Regions from separate parts of the Pedobacter sp. A2324 genome, predicted to be linked through region 3. Evidence: riboswitches for the same ligand, from Rfam matches in the RefSeq annotation. Region 3 holds a riboswitch; each other region holds the start of a gene.

Region 1 (6,647 bases), on a different contig from region 3:
AGTGCAAGCCATTTTTGTTCACCAATCGACTTCTTGTAATTGCCTGCATCGTATTGAACAGCACTTTGGCCCGCGTAAGCTGTAGCTGCAGCATCACTGATACCGAATTGTTTGAGTGAAGCGATCACTGCCTGTTTGTATAAATCAGCAGCATTCTCTGTGGTCAATCCTCTTGCAGCAGCCTCTGCCCTATCGAACAGCAACTCAGCGTAGCTAAAAAATACAGCCGGAGATTGAGGTGCGAGAAAATAAGTACCTGGTTTTGATGTTTTGGCAAAACCCAGGTTACTGGCTTCCGAATTGGTCAGGCCATTAGGCAAACCGATGTATTCTTCGGGTGTTGCAGTTTGTGTTTTGCTGGCATAAACAGGCAAACGCGGATCGTTGAGACTGAAAAGCTTATCCACTATCGTTTTACTGATTCTATAATCATCTCTGGTATCGAACTGTGCACTCACCGGATTTTGCTGAGGCGAAATGGAGTATATCAGCTGTGCAATTTCACTGTTGTCGGCAATAAACAAATCGCCATCAGCTTTTATTTCGTCAAGAACTTGTTTTGCTTTTGCCGGCTCTTTGTCGACAATACGCAATGCTATCCTCAATCGCAATGAATTGGCAAGCTTTTTCCATTTATTGATGTCGCCGCTGTATATAATATCGCCGGCAATGCTCTTGCCCGAAGGATCAAGGGCATTTTTTGCTGATTTCAAATCATCAAGCAAACCGTAGTAAACGTCTTTTTGCTTGTCGTATGCAGGGGTAATAAACTGGCTAAGTTTTCCCGCCTGGGTGTATGGGATATCTCCATAAGCATCAGTAAGCAAGAGGAATGACCAGGATCTTAAAGTCAAGGCTACACCCCTGTAATTGGAATTACCTGTTGTATTTCCTATTTCTATGATTTTATTTAAACTGGTGATGGTTGTTGCATACAATGTTGACCACAGGGAAGTGAAGCTGCTGTTAGAATAAATGAAGCGATCTTCTTCTGTGTACTGGACCTTGGCCCACTGCTGCACAAACAGCAGACTGGAATTCATGTTATTTGTTGTTCCCCAATAAGCGTCAGCGCCATTTTTTATTGCTCCGGTAAGCAGATAATCGGGTTGAGCGTTTTCTGTGGTATTGGGGTTTGTATTCACATCATCGAGCTCTTTATTGCACGAAGAAAATGAAATTGCTGTTAAAGCCAGTATATATAGGATATTCTTTTTCATAACAGGGTAATTAAAATTTAATGTTTAGGTTGATACCGTAAGTACGGGTTGTTGGGTTAGATAAACTTTCCAAACCTTGTCCGTTACCCGTATTGAATGCCACCTCCGGATCGATATCCGTTACATTTCGGTGCAGTATAGCCAGGTTTCTTCCAACTAAAGCGACAGATACACCTTGCAGGCTCAATGGACGAAGCCATTTCGCAGGCAGGTTATAGGTAAGTTTAATTTCACGAAGCTTTACGTATGATGCGTCGAAAATATTGGCTTCATCAATGGTTCTAAACGATTTGTAATAAGTTTGGGCAGGAAGTATTTTTTCATTTTTCTTTCCGTCAGCAGTAACACCATCGAAGATGATTCCATCATCGTAAACCGTTACACCTGCAGGTGCAGCAGTGCCTGCTGCCAGCCTAACAGTTCCATTGGCTTTAAGGTTGCCGGGATAGTAATATGAAATCCCGCCAAATTCTGCTGCCCTACCTGGCAAAGTAGAAGCAAGTACACCAGTGTACGTTCCGGTTGCATAGGTACCGTTATAAATTGATCCACCAAAACTGGCATCAATTAATACGCCCAAACTAAAGCCCTTATAGCTGAAGGTATTCGAAATTCCCCCTATCCAGTCAGGAGTGTACTTACCTAAAACCTTTTTAGTTGGATCGGTTTGCGGTGCGCCCGTGGCATTTACTACGATATTGCCATTTCCATCTCTCAGGAAAGCATTACCAAACAGTGCACCATACGGCTGACCTACCGCAGCAATAACCTGAGCAGAGTTTGTTGCCACAACATAGGTTTGCAACAATCCGCTTTGATCAAGTTCAATGACCTTACTTCTGTTCGCAGCGTAATTTACATCAATATCCCAGGTAAAAGCTTTCTTCACTGGCGTTACCCCCAGCTGCACTTCAATCCCTTTGTTATTGATCTTCCCTGCATTAAGTAATTTAGATCTGAAACCGGTACTCGCACTTACATCTACGCTTAAAATCTGGTTGAAACTGTTACTATTATATACGCCTAAATCAAAGCGCAGGCGTTTGTTGAATAATACCGCCTCTAAGCCAAGCTCTGATGAAGAAGTAGTTTCTGGCTTTAAATCCGGGTTCAAATCTGTTGCTGATGGAATGAGTTGAGGACTTGTACCGAAAGGAGCCCCAAAAGTATACGTATTTATTAGTAGGTATGGCGAAGCATCTTTACCCACTTTAGACCATCCCCCGCGGATTTTGGCGTAGTCTAATAAGTCACTTTTAATATCAAAAGCTTCAGTGAGCAATAAACTTCCGTTGAATGAAGGATAAAAGTAAGACCTGTTTTGTGTCGGAAGCGTAGACGACCAGTCATTTCTTGCAGTTGCATTTACAAACAGGTAATTTCTGAATGCAACCTGGGCAGATCCGTAAATGCCATAGGTTTTAAAATCTGTATAACTGTTTGAAGAAGTTAGGGGATCACGAGAATTAGAAAGGGTGTATAAACCAGCTACCGCCAGCCTGGGCGCACTCTGATCATTCTGTTCGGTAAATCTCGACCGAATATTGGTACCTACGAGGGTTTCAATGCTGAAATCATCATTAAGTTTTTTATCATAACTAAGGGTAGCATCCGTATTGCTTTCACTAACCGTGTATGCGCTTTCTGTATAAGATCCGAAAGGTGTACCATTTGTACCGTAAGCGATTTTGACTTTACGGCGATCGTTATAATAATCTGTTCCTGACCGGAAGTTAAAATTCAAACCATCTATAATGGCATATTTTAAGCCCACACTTCCGATAATTCTATTTCTACGTTGTGATACGGTATTTTCGTAGGCAACCCAATACGGATTACTATAATAGCTGTTGTTCCAGTTGAATGTATTTCCATTTTCATCCAGGTAATTTTTCAGGCGGTTGATATCAACCTGCCTGCCGAACCAGGTAAACTGCAACATGGTACTGGTTGATCGTGAGCCGCCGGTTCCAGGCAAATTATCTGCATTCAACATATTGTAGTTTACATTTCCGGTAAGGCTAAGTTTAGGTGTGATATTTAGGGTAGTATTTAACGTAAGTGAGTTTTTGCCTTGTCCTGAATTCGGGATTACACCAACCTGCTTCAGGTTATTGTAAGACAGGCGATAGTTAAATTTCTCACTTGCATCTTCTACAGCAATACCATTTGAAAGCGAATAACCGGTTTCAAAGAAATCGCGAACATTGTCTGGATGCGCTTCGAAGGGTACGGCTACCCCCTTAGAGAAAAACTGAGGAATCAGCCGGCCATCCATTCTAGGTCCCCAACTCTCATCTACTCCATCATTAATCCCTGCACCTTTACCATCAACATAACTGAACCTACCCTCAGACCCTTGTCCGAAAACATCCTGATACTTAGGTAAGGTTAATAAGGTTTCGATTACTGCATTTGAATTGAAGGTAACACCCAATCCTTTTTTCGATTTTCCGGTTTTTGTTTTAATGATAATCACTCCCGCCGCAGCCCGCGAGCCGTATAGTGCCGCAGCATTGGGGCCCTTTAACACACTGATCGACTCAATATCATTTGAGTTGATATCAGAAATGGTATTGGCATAATCCCTCGCGCCGGCACCGCTTAACTGTGAATTATCCACCGGAATGCCATCAACTACAAACAATGGCTGGTTATTTCCGGAGATGGATGTTTCCCCACGGATAACTACTCTGGAAGAACCCATATCACCCTGGCTATTCGTGATCCTGACCCCTGCTACTTTTCCGGCCAGCGCATTTACGAGATTACTTTCCCGGGCTTCAGTAAGGCTCTGTCCCTTTAGCTCCTGAACGGCATAACCCAGAGATTTTTTTTCACGCGAAATACCCAGGGCAGTGACCACTACCTCATCCAGCGCGTTACTGCTTTCAGTTAAAATAATTGCTAAATTTTTTGTGTTTTCTGTGATCTCAACCTCTTTGGTATCAAATCCAATGTAAGAGATTAACAATATACTTTTCGGATTTGCAGAAATGGTAAATGATCCGTTGTTATTGGTCGTAGCCGCTTCTTTGGCTCCTTTTACCACAACTGATACCCCAGGCAATGTTTGACCTGATGCACTTTTTACAATACCCGAAACCGTGATATTTTGTGCACGGGAGATCTGTGAAAGCAGTAGCAAAAAAAGTATTGCAGACAGCTTAATTTTCTTGAACATAAATAAGATATGATTAATGATTAGTTTAAAAATTGTCAAAATCCGGGCAAAGCCATTCCACTTCGCTTTTGGGCGAATTTTAACACAATAATAAATGACATTTAATTTGAGACAGGAAACGCTGATTACGTTTCTTTTTTAGCGTCTCAGCAACCGCTGCTACACATTCGCGATAGCTTTAGGTATTTTTTAAAGTGGGTAATTTGATAGGGTGCCTGCTCGTTAGTTTTTTTCATCGTTTCTTTTTTATTGTGATTTAATACCGCTCAACATTGCAATACTGCCAAATGAAAAAGCACTTCCTTAAATCAGAAGTGCTACAATATATTATCATACATATTTGCAATCAACTGACTTAACTACCCCAAAAACTTTGGGATGGAATTAGCACCTTTTCCAGCTACGGCGGGTTGCTAAGGTTTCACGGGGCCATTCCCTCCACCTTTCTTGATAAGTATTTTAAAATAACTGGCGCAAAGATAGTACAATAATTGAATAGACTATAAAATCCCTAGAATTTATTTAAAAAATTTCTTCTTAGCTCTTGAGATCGTTACCTTTGCCCTGAATCCTTAGATTCACCCACGATTATGAATATTAAAACTGTTGCATTTCTATCCTTATCTCTTTTATCCTCAGCAAGCCTTATAAAGGCACAAACCAGTATAAAAAAGGATGCTAAAAGTGTAAAATCAAATACTTTTTCATTACCAGGCAAATGGAGGGGCGTTTTTAAGATTAAGCCTGATGTAGAGGTACCCTTTAATTTTGAGATCAGTTCAAAAAATGGCGGCCCTGCACATCTCGTATTTTTAAATGCCGACGAGCATTTCGAAGGAGGTGTTGTAACACAGACCGGAGATTCTGTTTTGGTTAAATTAAACCAGTTTGATAACGAATTTGCGTTAAAACTGGAAGGTGATTCGTTGATCGGAGTGTTGAGAAAACAAGATCGTACAGGGAAACCGACGGTCTTAGCGGCCAGGAAGGGTGAAAACTATCGTTTTAAAACAGACGGAAAACCTGCCTCGGGTGATTTTTCCGGAACTTACGATGTGACATTTAAATCGCCAAATGGAGATCCTGAAAAGGTTGTAGGCCTGTTTAAACAACAAGGCAATAAACTTACCGGGACATTTCTACGTATCACAGGCGATTCGCGTTACCTGGAGGGTGTTGTGGATGGCGACAAATTTTATTTATCCAGCTTTATCGGATCGGGACCCTCATTTTACAAAGGTACTTTTACAAAGGAGGGCAGCATCAATGGGGAGATTGTTACGGCACGTGGCAACGTACCCTTTGACGGTATAAAAAATGAAAATGCGGCTTTACCGGATGCAACTAAACTGACATTTTTGAAAGATGGTTACAAAACCCTTAATTTCTCTTTGCCTGATGTGAATGGAAAAAAAATATCGCTTAATGATGAAAAGTTCAAGAATAAAGTTGTGATTTTGACCATAACAGGTACCTGGTGCCCCAACTGTGTTGACGAGGCAACTTTCCTGGCACCCTGGTATAAAGAAAACCGTAAACGTGGTGTCGAAATTATAGGCATTCACTATGAGAGACAACTCGATTCGGCATATGTCCGTACAGCTTTAAGCCGGTTTCGTGAAAAGTTTGGAATTGAATATGATCAGGTTATCGCGGGGAAACCGGATAAACAACTTGTTGCAGAATCATTGCCCGCCTTAAAGAACTTTTTATCATTTCCAACTACCATTATCATTAATAAAAAAGGTGAGGTTGCTCAGATCCATACCGGATACAGTGGCCCGGCTACCGGAAAGTACTATACCGAATTTGTAAAGGAATTTAACGGGGAAATAGATGCCTTATTAAAACAATAGCCTGCATTAAAGTTCCCGTCTGTAAAGGTTAACATAAAATATTCCTGACCAATAATCGTTGAATTGACGATTATTGGTTATTTTGGACTTCAATTTCTAACCAACATAGAACCAAATGAAGTTTCAGTATAAATTAATATTTATCTCCTCCTTGATGATTTTCTTTTTCGCCATGGCAAAGGCACAGAAAAAGCAAAAGATTCCTACAGAAAAAGATATGTCAGCCTATCTGATGGTCTATTTCAAGGACGATACGCATGGCCTTTACATGGCACTAAGTAAAGACGGTTATAGTTTTACCGATATTAACCAGGCGAAGCCTATTATTGCCGGAGATACCATTGCCGAGCAAAAGGGCATACGCGATCCCTACATCTGCCGCGGACC
Region 2 (6,647 bases), on a different contig from region 3:
CCTTTGCCCTGCAAACATTTCAGGCCATTTTCGATTACCGACCATTTGGAAGAATCGACCATGATCGGCAGTTTGGCGATATCAGGTTCAGAGGCGATCAGGTTCAGAAACTTAGTCATCGCCGCTTCTGAATCCAACATTCCTTCATCCATGTTGACGTCGATTACCTGGGCGCCACCTTCAACCTGTTGTAAGGCAACAGCAAGGGCCGCTTCATAATCACCGCCTAAAATGAGTTTTGAAAACTTTGGTGATCCGGTAATGTTGGTTCTCTCGCCTACGTTTACAAAAATGCTGTCTGGCTTGATGGTAACCGGCTCCAGACCGCTGAGGCGCATCACGGGTTCAATTACAGGAAGTTTCCTGGGTTTTGCTTTTTGTGCATTTTTAGCGATGCAGCCAATATGATCGGGTGTAGTGCCACAGCAACCGCCTACGATGTTGACAAACCCGGAGGTAATGAAATCGTCCACCAGGTGTGCTGTTTCGTGTGGCTGCTCATCATAAGCCCCAAATTCGTTTGGCAAACCGGCATTTGGATAGGCGGAAACATAGCAACCTGCCTTATTTGCAAGTTCTTCAATATGCGGACGCATTTCTTTAGCGCCAAGCGCACAGTTAAAACCAATGCTTAATGGTTTTGCATGCATTACTGAATTGAGGAATGCTTCGGCAGTTTGACCTGATAAAGTTCTTCCTGAGGCATCGGTAATGGTTCCGGAAATCATAATTTCCAGTTTCCGGCCGATGATTTCTTCATATTTTTTAATGGCAACAATGGCCACTTTTGCGTTTAAAGTATCGAAAATAGTTTCGATTAACAGTACGTCAGAACCTCCGTCTACCAGTCCGCGAACCTGCTCATAGTAGGCTGCTTCGAGTTCATCGAAATAAATGGCCCTGTAACCCGGGTCGTTTACATTTGGCGACATGGACAGGGTACGGTTGGTTGGGCCGATTGCACCGGCAACGAAACATTTGCGGTCGGGGTTGGCGGCCATAAATTCGCTGGTCGCCTCTTTAGCAATCCGGGCACCTTCGTAACTGAGTTCATATGAAAGGTCTTCCATCTGGTAATCGGCCATGGAGATTCTTTGTGTACTAAAAGTGTTGGTTTCGATAATGTCGGCACCAGCACTCAAGTATTCAAGATGTATCGCTTTAATAATATCCGGACGGGTAATGTTGAGCAAGTCGTTATTGCCTTTTACATCGCATGGATGATTTTGAAACCGTTCCCCTCTAAAATCCTCTTCTGTTAATGTATAGCGCTGAATCATGGTGCCCATTGCCCCATCGATTACCAGAATACGCTTTTCTAATTCTTCTCTAATGTTCATTGTTTTATAGTAGCAAGTAGCTGGTATCGGGTGTCAGGACTAACTGACGAACGACCTAACTGCAGATATTGGGCAAAAAATATAAGGCAAAATTGTCTTTATACTTGATACTTTATACCTGATACTCAAAATGCTTATTCAAAAAGTTGGCGCGGGAATCGTCCTTCCTAAAACTTATCTGTCCCCGATTAAAACCGGGATAGAATTTAGCACCTTGTGTGGACACAGGTTGCTAAGACTTCGTTGGGTCTAATCCCTCCGTCTTTCTTAATAAGCGTACAAAAATGCAACAAAGCGGCATCATTTCCAAAATTTATTGGATACTAGCCAAATAAAATTACAAAGGCCATGCAAATCTGCACGGCCTTTAGAATATTGTTCTGTTGGCGAGCTTATTTTCTGCTTCCGAAAATTCTTAATAAGAACAGGAAGATGTTAATAAAGTCAAGGTATAAGTTTAATGCGGCCATTATGGCTAATTTTTTGGTATCGGAAGAAGGGATTGCTTCACCACTTTGTTCAAGGCCCATTCCGATCTGCTTGATTTTCTGAACGTCGTATGCAGTCAATGCAGTGAAAACTGCAACACCCACAAATGCCATAATCAAACTAAACTGTTCGCTTTTGATAAATAGATTAGCTATCCCGGCAATAAACAAGCCTGCAACACCTACCATTAGGATTGGACCGAATTTAGTTAAATCAACCTCCGTGGTATACCCCAATACTGCCATAATTCCGAAAATTACCGCAGCAGCTCCAAAGCATGAGATAACAGATGTGCCTGTGTAAACCAATAGAATAAAGCTTAAGCTCACACCCAGCAAAACTGAGAATAAGGCGAAAACACCCAGTAAAGCGCCATAAGATAAGCGGCTAAAGCCCGCTCCCATCAATAAAACTAAACCAAGGGGCGCAAACATCGCTACAAAGCCTAAAGCCGTTCTCTGACCGGTTTCAAAGTTAATCAGTAATCTTAATGCGCTTTCTGTGTTTGAAATGTAGAAGGCGGAAAGTGTTGATAAAACCAACGCCACAAACATCCATAAGAAAACATTAGCAAAGAATTTTTTTGAAACAGATTTCTCCTGAACGAAAACGCTGTTGTCCTGATATTGATAATTTTGTTGTTCCATTTTGTTTTATGTGTATTTAAACAGTATAAAGTTAATATTTTAGTTTAATCTTTTTGTCAGCAATTCTTCAACTTTCTTGAAGAACTGAAGGGGTTTTAGTGTTCGCCATGGCATATTATTCAAGGCTCCGCCAAAGTTAATATAATAATCGATGCTATTATCCCGGAACTCTGCAATGACATGGTCCTGAAAGTTTATCCCAACAATCCAGCCATCTTCCACTTCCTGAAACCACTCTTCGTAATAGCTGTCATCTGAGGCGTGGAAGTTTAACACATTCTCCCCGATCAGGATGAATTTATTAATACCTTCATCCATCATCAGTTCCAGTATGTCGCGCTTTAAAAGCATGATGTCGTTATTGATGGCGTCATTCCATTCCCCAATAAATTCGATAATGGCGTACGCCCTGTCGTAATCGGCATACAGCACCTTCATATACAGTGTGTTGGATCCGAATTCATCCCATTGCGGGTGAAGCAGAAAGTTGTAAATCTGTTTATCGAAATGAAACTCAGAATATTCAGTATTGTAAAAAGGCGAACGTTCATCTTCGGCGGAGATATAGTCATCTCTCCATTGGTAATAAGGCTCTATCTCGTGCATGTTTCAAATTATTGAATGATTGAATTTTGAGTGAGTGAATGTTTAAGTTTCAATTCAATCATCCTTTTTCACTCATTTCCTAGAGTTGTCCGGCTTCTACAGCTTTTCTAACACTTCCATATTTATTTAAAAGATCAGCGGCTTCGTTGTAATCAATATTTAATTCATCAGCTACCATTTGCGTTCCGCGATCAACCAGTTTATGGTTTGTTAACTGCATATCGACCATTTTATTGCCAACCACACGGCCAAGCTGGACCATAACCGTAGTACTCAGCATGTTTAAAACGAGTTTTTGTGCTGTGCCTGATTTCATTCTTGTTGAGCCGGTAATAAATTCAGGTCCTACAACCACTTCTACAGGGAAGTCAGATTCTGCTGCAATTGGTCCGCCGGTATTGCACACAATGCAACCCGTTAAAATACCATTCTTTCTTGCTGTATTTAGACCACCAATTACATATGGGGTGGTTCCTGATGCAGCTAATCCTACAAGGCAATCTTTATCATTAATGCCAAATTCCTGAAGATCTTTCCAGGCTTGTTCAGCATCATCTTCGGCAAATTCGACAGCTTTCCTGATCGCCGAATCACCTCCTGCAATAATACCAACTACCCAGTCGAATGGAACGCCATAAGTTGGAGGACATTCAGAAGCATCGACAACACCTAAACGACCACTCGTTCCGGCTCCTATGTAAAACAGGCGGCCACCTTTTTTCATTTTATCGGCTACAGCGGTAGTCAGTTTTTCTATTTGAGGCAAAGATTTTTCAACGGCATAAGCTACCGTTTTATCTTCGTTATTAATGCCCTGCAATACTTCCAAAACCGACATTTTATCGATGTGGTTATAGTTAGATTCCTGCTCGGTAACTCTGTTCATAAATTTAATTTTGATAAAATTCGGTAAATTCTTTCTAAAACTGTGCTTAAAAATTCAAAAATATGTGGTTGCTAATTCTAACAATGTAAGGGGTGGGTTAATTTATATTAAAAATTATAAACAAAAGGTGTGAAAATGCGGTTAAAAAATATATCAAGCCGCTTATTTTCATAAATTTGCAGTAGCGCCAATGAAAAAGAATACCCGTACGAACATACTGATTGCCTTAAGCTATTCTGTGATTTTAATAGTGGGCATGGTATTGGGTATCAAATTCATTAAGGATCAGGGTTTCGGTGTAAAAAGGAGTCCGCAGCTGGCCAGTAACACCGATGGTAAGCTTGATGAAATTCTTCACATCATCAACAAAAATTATGTTGACGATATCAACACCGATTCTCTTCAGAATTTGCCAATCGATAGTGTTTTACATCAGTTAGATCCGCATAGCGTTTATCTTCCTCCATCAGATGCCCAGGATATGACCGACAATCTGGAGGGGAATTTCGAAGGTGTAGGGATCGAGTACTATATGCTTAATGATACCATGATGGTTACAGGTGTGGTGAAAGATGGCCCGGCCTTTCAGGCTGGAATTAAACTGGGGGATAAAATTCTAAGCATAGACAGCACAGTAGTAAGCGGAAGGAATTTGCCAAAAGAACAGCTTTCGGGACGCTTCAGAGGCAGGGCTGGAAGTGGTGTTGGGGTAACATTAATTCATAATGGTACACAGACCCCTAGCCGGTTGATGGTTACTAGGGGTAAGGTGAATATCAGTAGTATTGATGCTGCTTATATGATCAATGCTGAAACAGGTTATGTTCGCATCAGTAAGTTTGGTGCAAATACAGATAGTGATTTTTCTACAGCAGCCAATAACCTCAAGGCAAAGGGCATGAAAAAACTTATCCTTGATTTACGGGATAATGGAGGAGGATACTTTTCTGCAGCAACGGGCTTAGCAGATCAGTTTTTGCCTGAAAACAAGCTGATTGTTTATACCCAGGGTAAGCATGAGCCACGTACGGATTATTTCTCTACCGGTAATGGTGCTTTTCAAAATGGAAAACTTGCGATTCTGATTAATGAAAATACGGCCTCGGCAAGTGAAATTGTTGCCGGAGCAATTCAGGATTTAGGAAGGGGTATTATTGTTGGGCGCCGGTCTTTCGGAAAAGGGCTTGTTCAGGAGCAGTTTTCTTTCGGAGATGGTTCGGCATTAAACTTAACCATTGCACGTTATTACACCCCTTCAGGAAAGAGTATTCAGAAATCATATAAAAAGGGCTATGATGCTTACAAACATGAGCTGGATGAACGCATGATGGACGGTGAGCTAACCGGCGATCGGACTTCTTTTCAGGATTCGGTTGAAAAGACGGAAGGTGTAACTGTTCAACAGAGCAGGAAAGTTAAAATAAGTGGCGGCATTCAGCCTGATGTTTTTGTTAAGCTTGATACCACAGGATACAATAAGTTTTATGCCAGTCTGGTGAGTAAAAAAATCCTTTCAGATTACGTATTTAATGTGTTAACCAATAAGTACAGCGCCAGTTTTGTGGAGCAGAATATTAATATCTTCACGATTAATGATAATGATTTTAAAGATTTTATCGGTTTTATTCAGCGCAAAAATGTGCCAATAGACCGGTACCAGTTGTATAGTGCGCGTAACATCATCCTTAATGATTTGAAGGCCTTGCTTTGCCGTTATTATCTGGGTGATGTAGGCTATTATAAAGCTGCGAATTTAAATGATAGTGCAGTAAGGCAAGCGCTTAATAACTTGCAGTAGGCTATTCAGCATTTGCCTCTGACAGGATATCCATAGCTTAAAAGGATTTAAAAACCTGTGGTCCTTGTTGTTCATCGATTTTCTTATCTTTGCAGCCTGATGAAACAAAATTATCCAAATCTTATTGCTGTTAAGTTCCTTTAACAAGGTTTCATCGCCCCTTCTTACCCAAAATTTAATTTATGCTTAACCCAGAAATAGAAAAACGTAAAACCTTTGCCATTATTAGTCACCCCGATGCCGGGAAAACCACGCTTACTGAGAAGTTTCTTCTTTTTGGAGGAGCGATTAATACGGCCGGTGCGGTAAAACGTAACAAAGCGAATCAAAGCAATACTTCCGATTTTATGGAGATCGAGCGCCAGCGTGGTATCTCGGTTGCAACATCCGTAATGGGTTTTGAATATAGTGGCAAACGTATTAACATTCTGGATACACCAGGCCACAAGGATTTCGCTGAAGATACCTACAGGACCTTGTCGGCTGTAGATAGTGTAATTCTGGTAGTGGATTGCGTGAAGGGTGTAGAGGAACAGACGGAGAAACTCATGTCTGTTTGCCGCATGCGTAATACCCCCGTGATTATTTTTATTAATAAAATGGACCGGGAGGGTAAGGAAGCTTACGACTTACTGGACGAAATTGAGGAAAAGCTAAACATTAGCTTATGTCCGCTTTCGTGGCCCATTGGTCAGGGGCATACATTTAAGGGCGTTTACAGTATTTATAACAAACACTTAAATCTGTTTAATTCTGATAAAACCAAAGTTACCGATTCGGTTGTTGCGGCAAGTGATTTAAATGATGCTTCTTTACTGAATTATTTAAAAGATAGCGAAATCAGTACACTTAAAGATGATGTTGAATTGGTTAACGGCATT
Region 3 (6,647 bases):
TGAATCAGATGATAAATTGATGTTTATCGCAGCAAATGCCTGTTCAAAATCAGATTTGATATCGTCGATGTGTTCAATACCTACAGAAATCCTTAGGGCATTAGGTTTAACCCCCGCGGCTAACTGTTCTTCTTCACGTAATTGTTGATGGGTAGTGGCTGAGGGCTGAATAATTAGCGTTTTGGCATCGCCAACATTAGCAAGGTGTGTAACCAGCTTTAAACTATTAATTAATGCTGTTGCCGTTTCCTTTGATCCGTTTAGCTCGAAAGATAAAACTGCGCCAAAACCATTACTCAGGTATTTTTTTGCCAGATTATTGTATTTGCTGCTAGGCAGGCCGGGGTAGGAGACTTCTTTAACTGCAGGATGGTTTTCCAGCCATATAGCCAGTTCAAGGGCATTATCAACATGCCGCTGAACACGAAGGGACAATGTTTCCAGACCTTGTAAAAGAAGAAATGAATTAAATGGGGAAAGCGCCGGACCAAGATCTCTTAGTCCTTCTACGCGTGCACGGATGATGAACTGAATATTTCCAAATGGACCATCAACACCAAACACATCGCTGAAAACCAAGCCATGATATCCTTCGGATGGCTCACTGAACTGAGGAAATTTTCCATTCCCCCAGTTATAATTACCTCCGTCTATAATCACTCCGCCAATACTTGTCCCATGTCCGCCTATCCATTTAGTGGCAGATTCGACCACGATATTTGCACCATGCTCCAAAGGTTTAAATAGATAGCCTGCGGCTCCAAAGGTATTATCAACGACCAAAGGTAATTCATATTTTCTAGCTATTGCGGCAATTTGTTCGAAATCAGGCACACTGAATGCAGGATTACCAATGGTTTCTAAATAAATTGCTTTTGTCTTTTCCGTAATTTTTTCTTCGAATTCTTCAGGTCTGTCTGGATTAGCAAAGTCTACCTGGATTCCCAGGCGTTTAAAAGCAATCTTAAACTGGTTGTAGGTGCCACCGTAGATATGTGATGAGGAAACCAGGCTATCGCCAGCTTCCAAAATATTATTCAATGCAATAAACTGCGCTGCCTGGCCGGATGCTACCGCTAAAGCGGCAACGCCTCCCTCTAATGCGGCAATACGTTTTTCAAAAACATCGTTAGTCGGATTCATAATCCTGCTGTAGATATTACCAAATTCTTTTAACGCAAATAAGTTAGCACCATGCTCGGCACTTTTAAAACCGTAAGAGGTGGTTTGATAGATAGGAACAGCTCTGGACCCGGTTGTCGGATCTATTTCCTGTCCTGCGTGAATTTGTAATGTTTCGAATTTATATGGAGTTGACATTTCTGAATTGTTTGAATGAGTGAGTATTTAATTTAAAGGAGGTGGATAATGATTTGATCAGTAAAGATCATTATGCTTAATCCAGTCAGGTTGCGTATCCTGGTATGCCAGGACCTTCCAGTTTGAAACAGATACAAAAAGGGAAGATTTATAAACTTACTGCATGCAACAGCACATACAAGTACTCATTCTAGGGGTACTGCAAAGCAAAGAGAAAGCGGTAATGTATGATTTACTTAACTTAGATTCGCCCTGCGATTGAAGATATAATGTTTTCATCAGTTAAAATTTATATTTCCAAATAACACCATGTTAATTGGTCTGGAATTGGCACCTTCTCTTTCTGAGGGTTGCCAGTGGGTCTCTGAGCCAGTCTCTCGCCACTTCTTTATAAATCAATCCGATTAAGATTGACTTTTATTTAGCTCGTCTGCCAAATAATATTTCAAATATCAGAATTAAAAATTAAATGACAAAATTAAATTCTGAAAATTATTCATTCATATGATCAGTTGCAGATTGTTGAGGTGCTTTCAACCTCACTGTTCCAGTGTTAACAAAAAATTAATAGTTAAAATACTATGTTTGTGTTACCTATAATCTATTCATTATGAAAAACACTAAAAATATTTGTTTTACCATCCTCTTTATGGTGGCAGGATTCAGTAAATCTAATGCTCAGTTCGGTGGTTTAAAAGACAAGTTGTTACAAATGGGAGCTGCTAAAGGTGCTAAAGCTTTGGGCGTAGATCAGCTATTAAAGCAACCTGCAGCAATTACAACTTCTTTTGAAGATGTAGATAGGGAAGGGGAAAAATTGCCGGAGTTCAACTCAGGGGTAAAATTTCAACCTTTATATTTATTGCCAAAAAATTCTGAAGGAGGATACGTTTTATGCGAAGGCTTTTATGAGATGACCAATAAAAGCTATTGCTTGAAAGCAGGAACATTTGCACCATCAAAAGGCGATGGATACATGTTTGCACCTGTACTAGGACCAAAAGAAGAAGTTGTTGTAGCCATTTTGAAAAGCGCAGAAAAACATCCTGAGGTAAACCAACATGATATTCAGTCACTGTTATGGACTATCATCGCCAGAACTATGTTTGCTGACTACTCGGGATCGGTAAAAGTTACCGCACTTCAACTGCTCAGCACAAAGCAGCTTACCCAATTAGAGGGTGGAGCACTCGGGATATTGCCTTTTGATGTGATGGAAAAAGCAAAAGATCAGCTTCCATCGGGTGTTCGCACCGTTTTTGAGGCAGAAAATAACATTCGCCAACTGGTTTCATCTGGCAACTATACCTATGCCGATCTGGAGAAATATGCAATTGTTGCAGGTATGGCGCCTCCCAGATCCGACGTCCCAAGCGGTATCTGGACAAAACATCCGGATGGATATTATATTCGATATTTTCCCTCAGGATATGCAATCACAAAAGTTCAGGTATATGTACCTAAAGAGCTAATGGCAAATGGGCAGAAAATTATATATGATGCAGCGGGCGACATTGCCTGCCCTGCGAATACAGGGTCACAGCGACTGGCTCAAACAAACGAGCCATTAAATGCAGATTATTCAATCAGAATAAACACAGCCTGCAAACCAAAATAAATAAAAAAGCCTGTCTTACGTAGGCGAGACAGGCTTAAATAGTAATATTCTTTTAACTAACTTTCCCTTGCTCTACCAGGGGGGAAGACAGCGTTTGGTATTCTGATTCAGCTGCTTTTAACACCGCCAGGTGAGATATAAAGTAAGCCAGTGTACTCTCTGCTCCCTGATTTCTATTTACGCTATTGAATTGAAGACCATCAGCACAGCCATTTGTTTCAAAGTCATATAAAGGGATGTGTAAACTATTATTGCCTAGAAACCATTCATAACTGGTGTGCATGAAGCTTAAATACTGATCATCTTTGGTGATCTCAAAAGTTTTTGCGTAAAGTAGTACCATCGCCATGGTTTCAATTGCCTGCTGATCGTAGATTGGATTTTTACCATGTTTTTTCATCCAACCGGCATTGCCGACCGGATTTAAATATCCGTTTTCAAATGAAAAAGTATTTAAGAAAGCAATACTTTCCATTGCAATACGATAAGATTCAACATCACCAGTAGCTTCCGAATGATATAAAAGTGCCAGTGGCAGAATGGCATTATCATAAGTCAGGATATCTTCATACCAATGCCATTCTCCATCTTTATTTTTAGCGTAGGCTTCTTTCAAAGAATTTGCCAATCTGTTTATTTCTCCGATTAGCAACTCATCGCCTCGGTGTACAGATAAATAATGAGCCAATCCTATAATGGTATTCGCCATGCCACGCAAATATTTCAGATCCTTAAAATGCATAATGGAGTGCGAGAATAATTCCCTTCCGAACTCCCGGTAAGAATTATTTGGAGCTGCAGATATCAGGTATCCCAGCGACCAGATTGTTCTTCCAAAAGAATCCTCAGAGCCCACTTCATCCAGGTAATTTCGATTGAAACTTAAAAAATTTCTAAAATTACCATCTTCACACTGCATATACTGGATAAAACTCAGATATACAGGCATTAGTTTCACAGCCTTTTGGTTTTTATCTTGCTCGTAGGCCATCAACGTCATAATTAACGCCCTTGCATTGTCATCTATACAATATCCCTCTTTCAAATTGGGAATGCCAAAACGTGCATGCTGAATGATCCCGGTATCATCTGTTAGCAATGAAATATGGTTCAGGTTCAATGCAGGCATTCTTTCCACATCGATAATAGGAGGGATGGAACGCTTAGGTTTCCTGTCATCTGTAAGTGCACTTTCAAGTGTTTCCAAATATACATTTCCAATTTGTGGCCAACGTAAATTCAAGCCATATTGGTAGGCGTTATTTTTCAGTTTAAGGTGCTTTTGTTCGTCATTCAACAGTTCCTTCAGGATTTCGGCAAGCTGCTTATCATTTTTAAAGTCAAACAATCTCCCTCTATCATCTGCAAGTAATTCCTGTGCATGCCAGTATGGTGTAGAAACAACAGCTGCACCGGCACCAACCGCATATGATAAAGTTCCGCTGGTAATTTGTGCCTCATTTAAGTAAGGGGTAATGTACAGATAACAAGCGGTAAGGTATTGATGTAATTCATCCTCAGATACAAATTTATTAACAAAAGCGATGTTTTTCTCTACTCCCAGATCTTTAGCAAGTGTTTTAAGGCTATCGCGGTATTCTTCTCCATTGTGCCTTACCACCCCTGGATGTGTGTTGCCGAGAATCACATATAATACTTCTGGATGTTGCTGGACGATACTTGGAAGGGCTTTAATAACAGTTTCCAGGCCTTTATTTCGGCTGATTAGACCAAAAGTAAATAGCACTTTCCTTCCTTTAAATAACTCGCTTCGTGAAACTTCATTATCCATTAACGGTTCTAAATCCGGAACGCCGTGCTCAATTAATTTAATAGCAGTTTTCGGAATCTGATAGATGCTAGTCAGGAATAAAACTGCCTTTTTACTCATCACCACTATTTTCGAGGATTTTGCAGCAATTTCTTTGATAATAGTTTGCTGCATAAAATTCGGTTCTTTTAAAACCGTATGTAAAACCGTAATAAATGGCTTCTTCAATCTGTTGATAAACGACAATAAAAATACGCCGCTATTGCCACCATATATACCAAATTCATGTTCGATGATACAGGTATCAATCTGACTGTTATTGATAAAATCTGCGGCTTCTATATAATCCTGTTGATTCTGTTGTCTGATTACAAATTTAACTTCTTCCGGGTATGCATGTTCATCAAGACTTTCAGATTCGTTCAATGCAACAACAAAACTTTCGCTGGCTTCATAGGAAGGATTTAAACTTAAAGCATTAACTAAATTCTGATTAAATGTGGCTAATCCACATTCACGTGGCGGGTAGGTGGAAATATAGGCGATCTTCATATGTACTTTTATAGATTAAATGCACATTAATAACATATTTATTGGGTAAATGGTTTTAAAATACGCTTTTTAATCAAAATAAGAGTAAAACAATATGTTTTAAGTACATGTTATTCATGCACATTTAAATATATTAGCTCATGAGATCGATTTGGAAAGGTTCAATTGGCTTTGGTTTGGTAAATATTCCGGTTAAATTATTTTCCGGTGTACAGGGTAGTCATCTGGATTTGGACATGTTGGATGAACGCGATCATGAAAAGATCAGATTCCAGCGGGTAAACGAGAAAACCCACAAAGAGGTTCCTTTTGATAAAATTGTAAAGGGTTACTTTCTAAAAGACAGGTATGTTATTCTGGATAAACATGATTTTGAAGAAGCTTCGCCAGAGAAGACGAAGATGATTGAACTGGAAAATTTTGTTGACATGAAAGAAATTAATCCTGTTTACTATGAAACTTCCTATTACACCGAACCTGAAAAACAAGGTAGAAAGGCTTATGCATTGTTACTGAAGGCACTTGAAAAATCCGGTAAAGCCGGTATTGCGAGGTTTGTGTTGCGTAATACTGAAAACTTGTGTGTTATTCATCCCATGCAAGGCGTTATTGTAGTCACGAAGATCAGATTTGAACAGGAAATCAGAAATTTATCGGAGATTGAAAAGGTAGAAGACATCACCATCACTAAAAAAGAAATGGATGTAGGATTGGCTTTGATTAAGCAGTATACCTCGAAATTTGACCTTAGTGCGTTCAAAGACGACTATAGTGATGAGTTACTTAAAATTATCAAAGCTAAAGCAAAAGGTAAGCGCGCCACAGTTAAGAAAATGAAACCACAGAAAGCATCGGGTGATGATCTTTACGAGCAGTTGATGCAAAGTTTAGGAGCAAAGAAAGGAGCTTAAAAAATCATAAAAAAAGGAAAAGTTTTAGCTTTTCCTTTTTTGTTATAATACCAGCTGGGTATTAAAACGGTGGATCATCATCATTATATTCGTCCATTTTTGAAGGACGGATAATCACATTACTTTGTTTCTCAAAATCCTGAGAGGGATACATGCCCGCCGACGGATCAGCAGCTGCAAATGAAGTAGGAGCAGCAAAATCTTCTTCTAAATCGGCAAACTTTACAAACTTACCAATGAATCGTAAGGGCACAATGCCAGTTTCACCATTACGGTGTTTAGCAATGATTACTTCACCTATACCGGCTTGTGAGCGGCCCTGCTCGTCTTCGGTAATACCATAATATTCCGGACGATAAAGGAAAAGTACCATATCGGCATCCTGCTCAATAGATCCCGATTCACGTAAATCGGATAGCATGGGGCGTTTACCTTGCAGTCCGGGTCTGCTTTCTACAGCACGACTCAACTGCGA

What was found. A riboswitch is a leader RNA that binds a small molecule or an ion and turns the genes downstream of it on or off. The one in region 3 is predicted to bind S-adenosylmethionine.
Region 1: another riboswitch for S-adenosylmethionine. It lies ahead of AC570I_RS11295 (SusC/RagA family TonB-linked outer membrane protein); the one in region 3 lies ahead of AC570I_RS16665 (O-acetylhomoserine aminocarboxypropyltransferase/cysteine synthase family protein).
Region 2: another riboswitch for S-adenosylmethionine. It lies ahead of metH (methionine synthase); the one in region 3 lies ahead of AC570I_RS16665 (O-acetylhomoserine aminocarboxypropyltransferase/cysteine synthase family protein).

The regions. Positions count from the first base shown of each region.
Region 1 is NZ_JCASSK010000003.1:457,465-464,111, forward strand. It holds gene AC570I_RS11290 (SusD/RagB family nutrient-binding outer membrane lipoprotein) at 1-1,220, opposite strand, end outside; gene AC570I_RS11295 (SusC/RagA family TonB-linked outer membrane protein) at 1,231-4,404, opposite strand; SAM riboswitch class I at 4,757-4,861, opposite strand; gene AC570I_RS11300 (peroxiredoxin family protein) at 4,995-6,260, shown strand; gene AC570I_RS11305 (glycoside hydrolase family 43 protein) at 6,376-6,647, shown strand, end outside.
Region 2 is NZ_JCASSK010000002.1:582,531-589,177, reverse strand. It holds gene metH (methionine synthase) at 1-1,340, opposite strand, end outside; SAM riboswitch class I at 1,512-1,617, opposite strand; gene AC570I_RS07645 (Bax inhibitor-1/YccA family protein) at 1,733-2,476, opposite strand; gene AC570I_RS07640 (hypothetical protein) at 2,516-3,082, opposite strand; gene murQ (N-acetylmuramic acid 6-phosphate etherase) at 3,162-3,968, opposite strand; gene AC570I_RS07630 (S41 family peptidase) at 4,159-5,766, shown strand; gene AC570I_RS07625 (peptide chain release factor 3) at 5,949-6,647, shown strand, end outside.
Region 3 is NZ_JCASSK010000005.1:357,764-364,410, forward strand. It holds gene AC570I_RS16665 (O-acetylhomoserine aminocarboxypropyltransferase/cysteine synthase family protein) at 1-1,320, opposite strand, end outside; SAM riboswitch class I at 1,607-1,717, opposite strand; gene AC570I_RS16670 (hypothetical protein) at 1,931-2,938, shown strand; gene AC570I_RS16675 (glycosyltransferase family 4 protein) at 2,991-5,261, opposite strand; gene ku (non-homologous end joining protein Ku) at 5,402-6,172, shown strand; gene dnaB (replicative DNA helicase) at 6,234-6,647, opposite strand, start outside.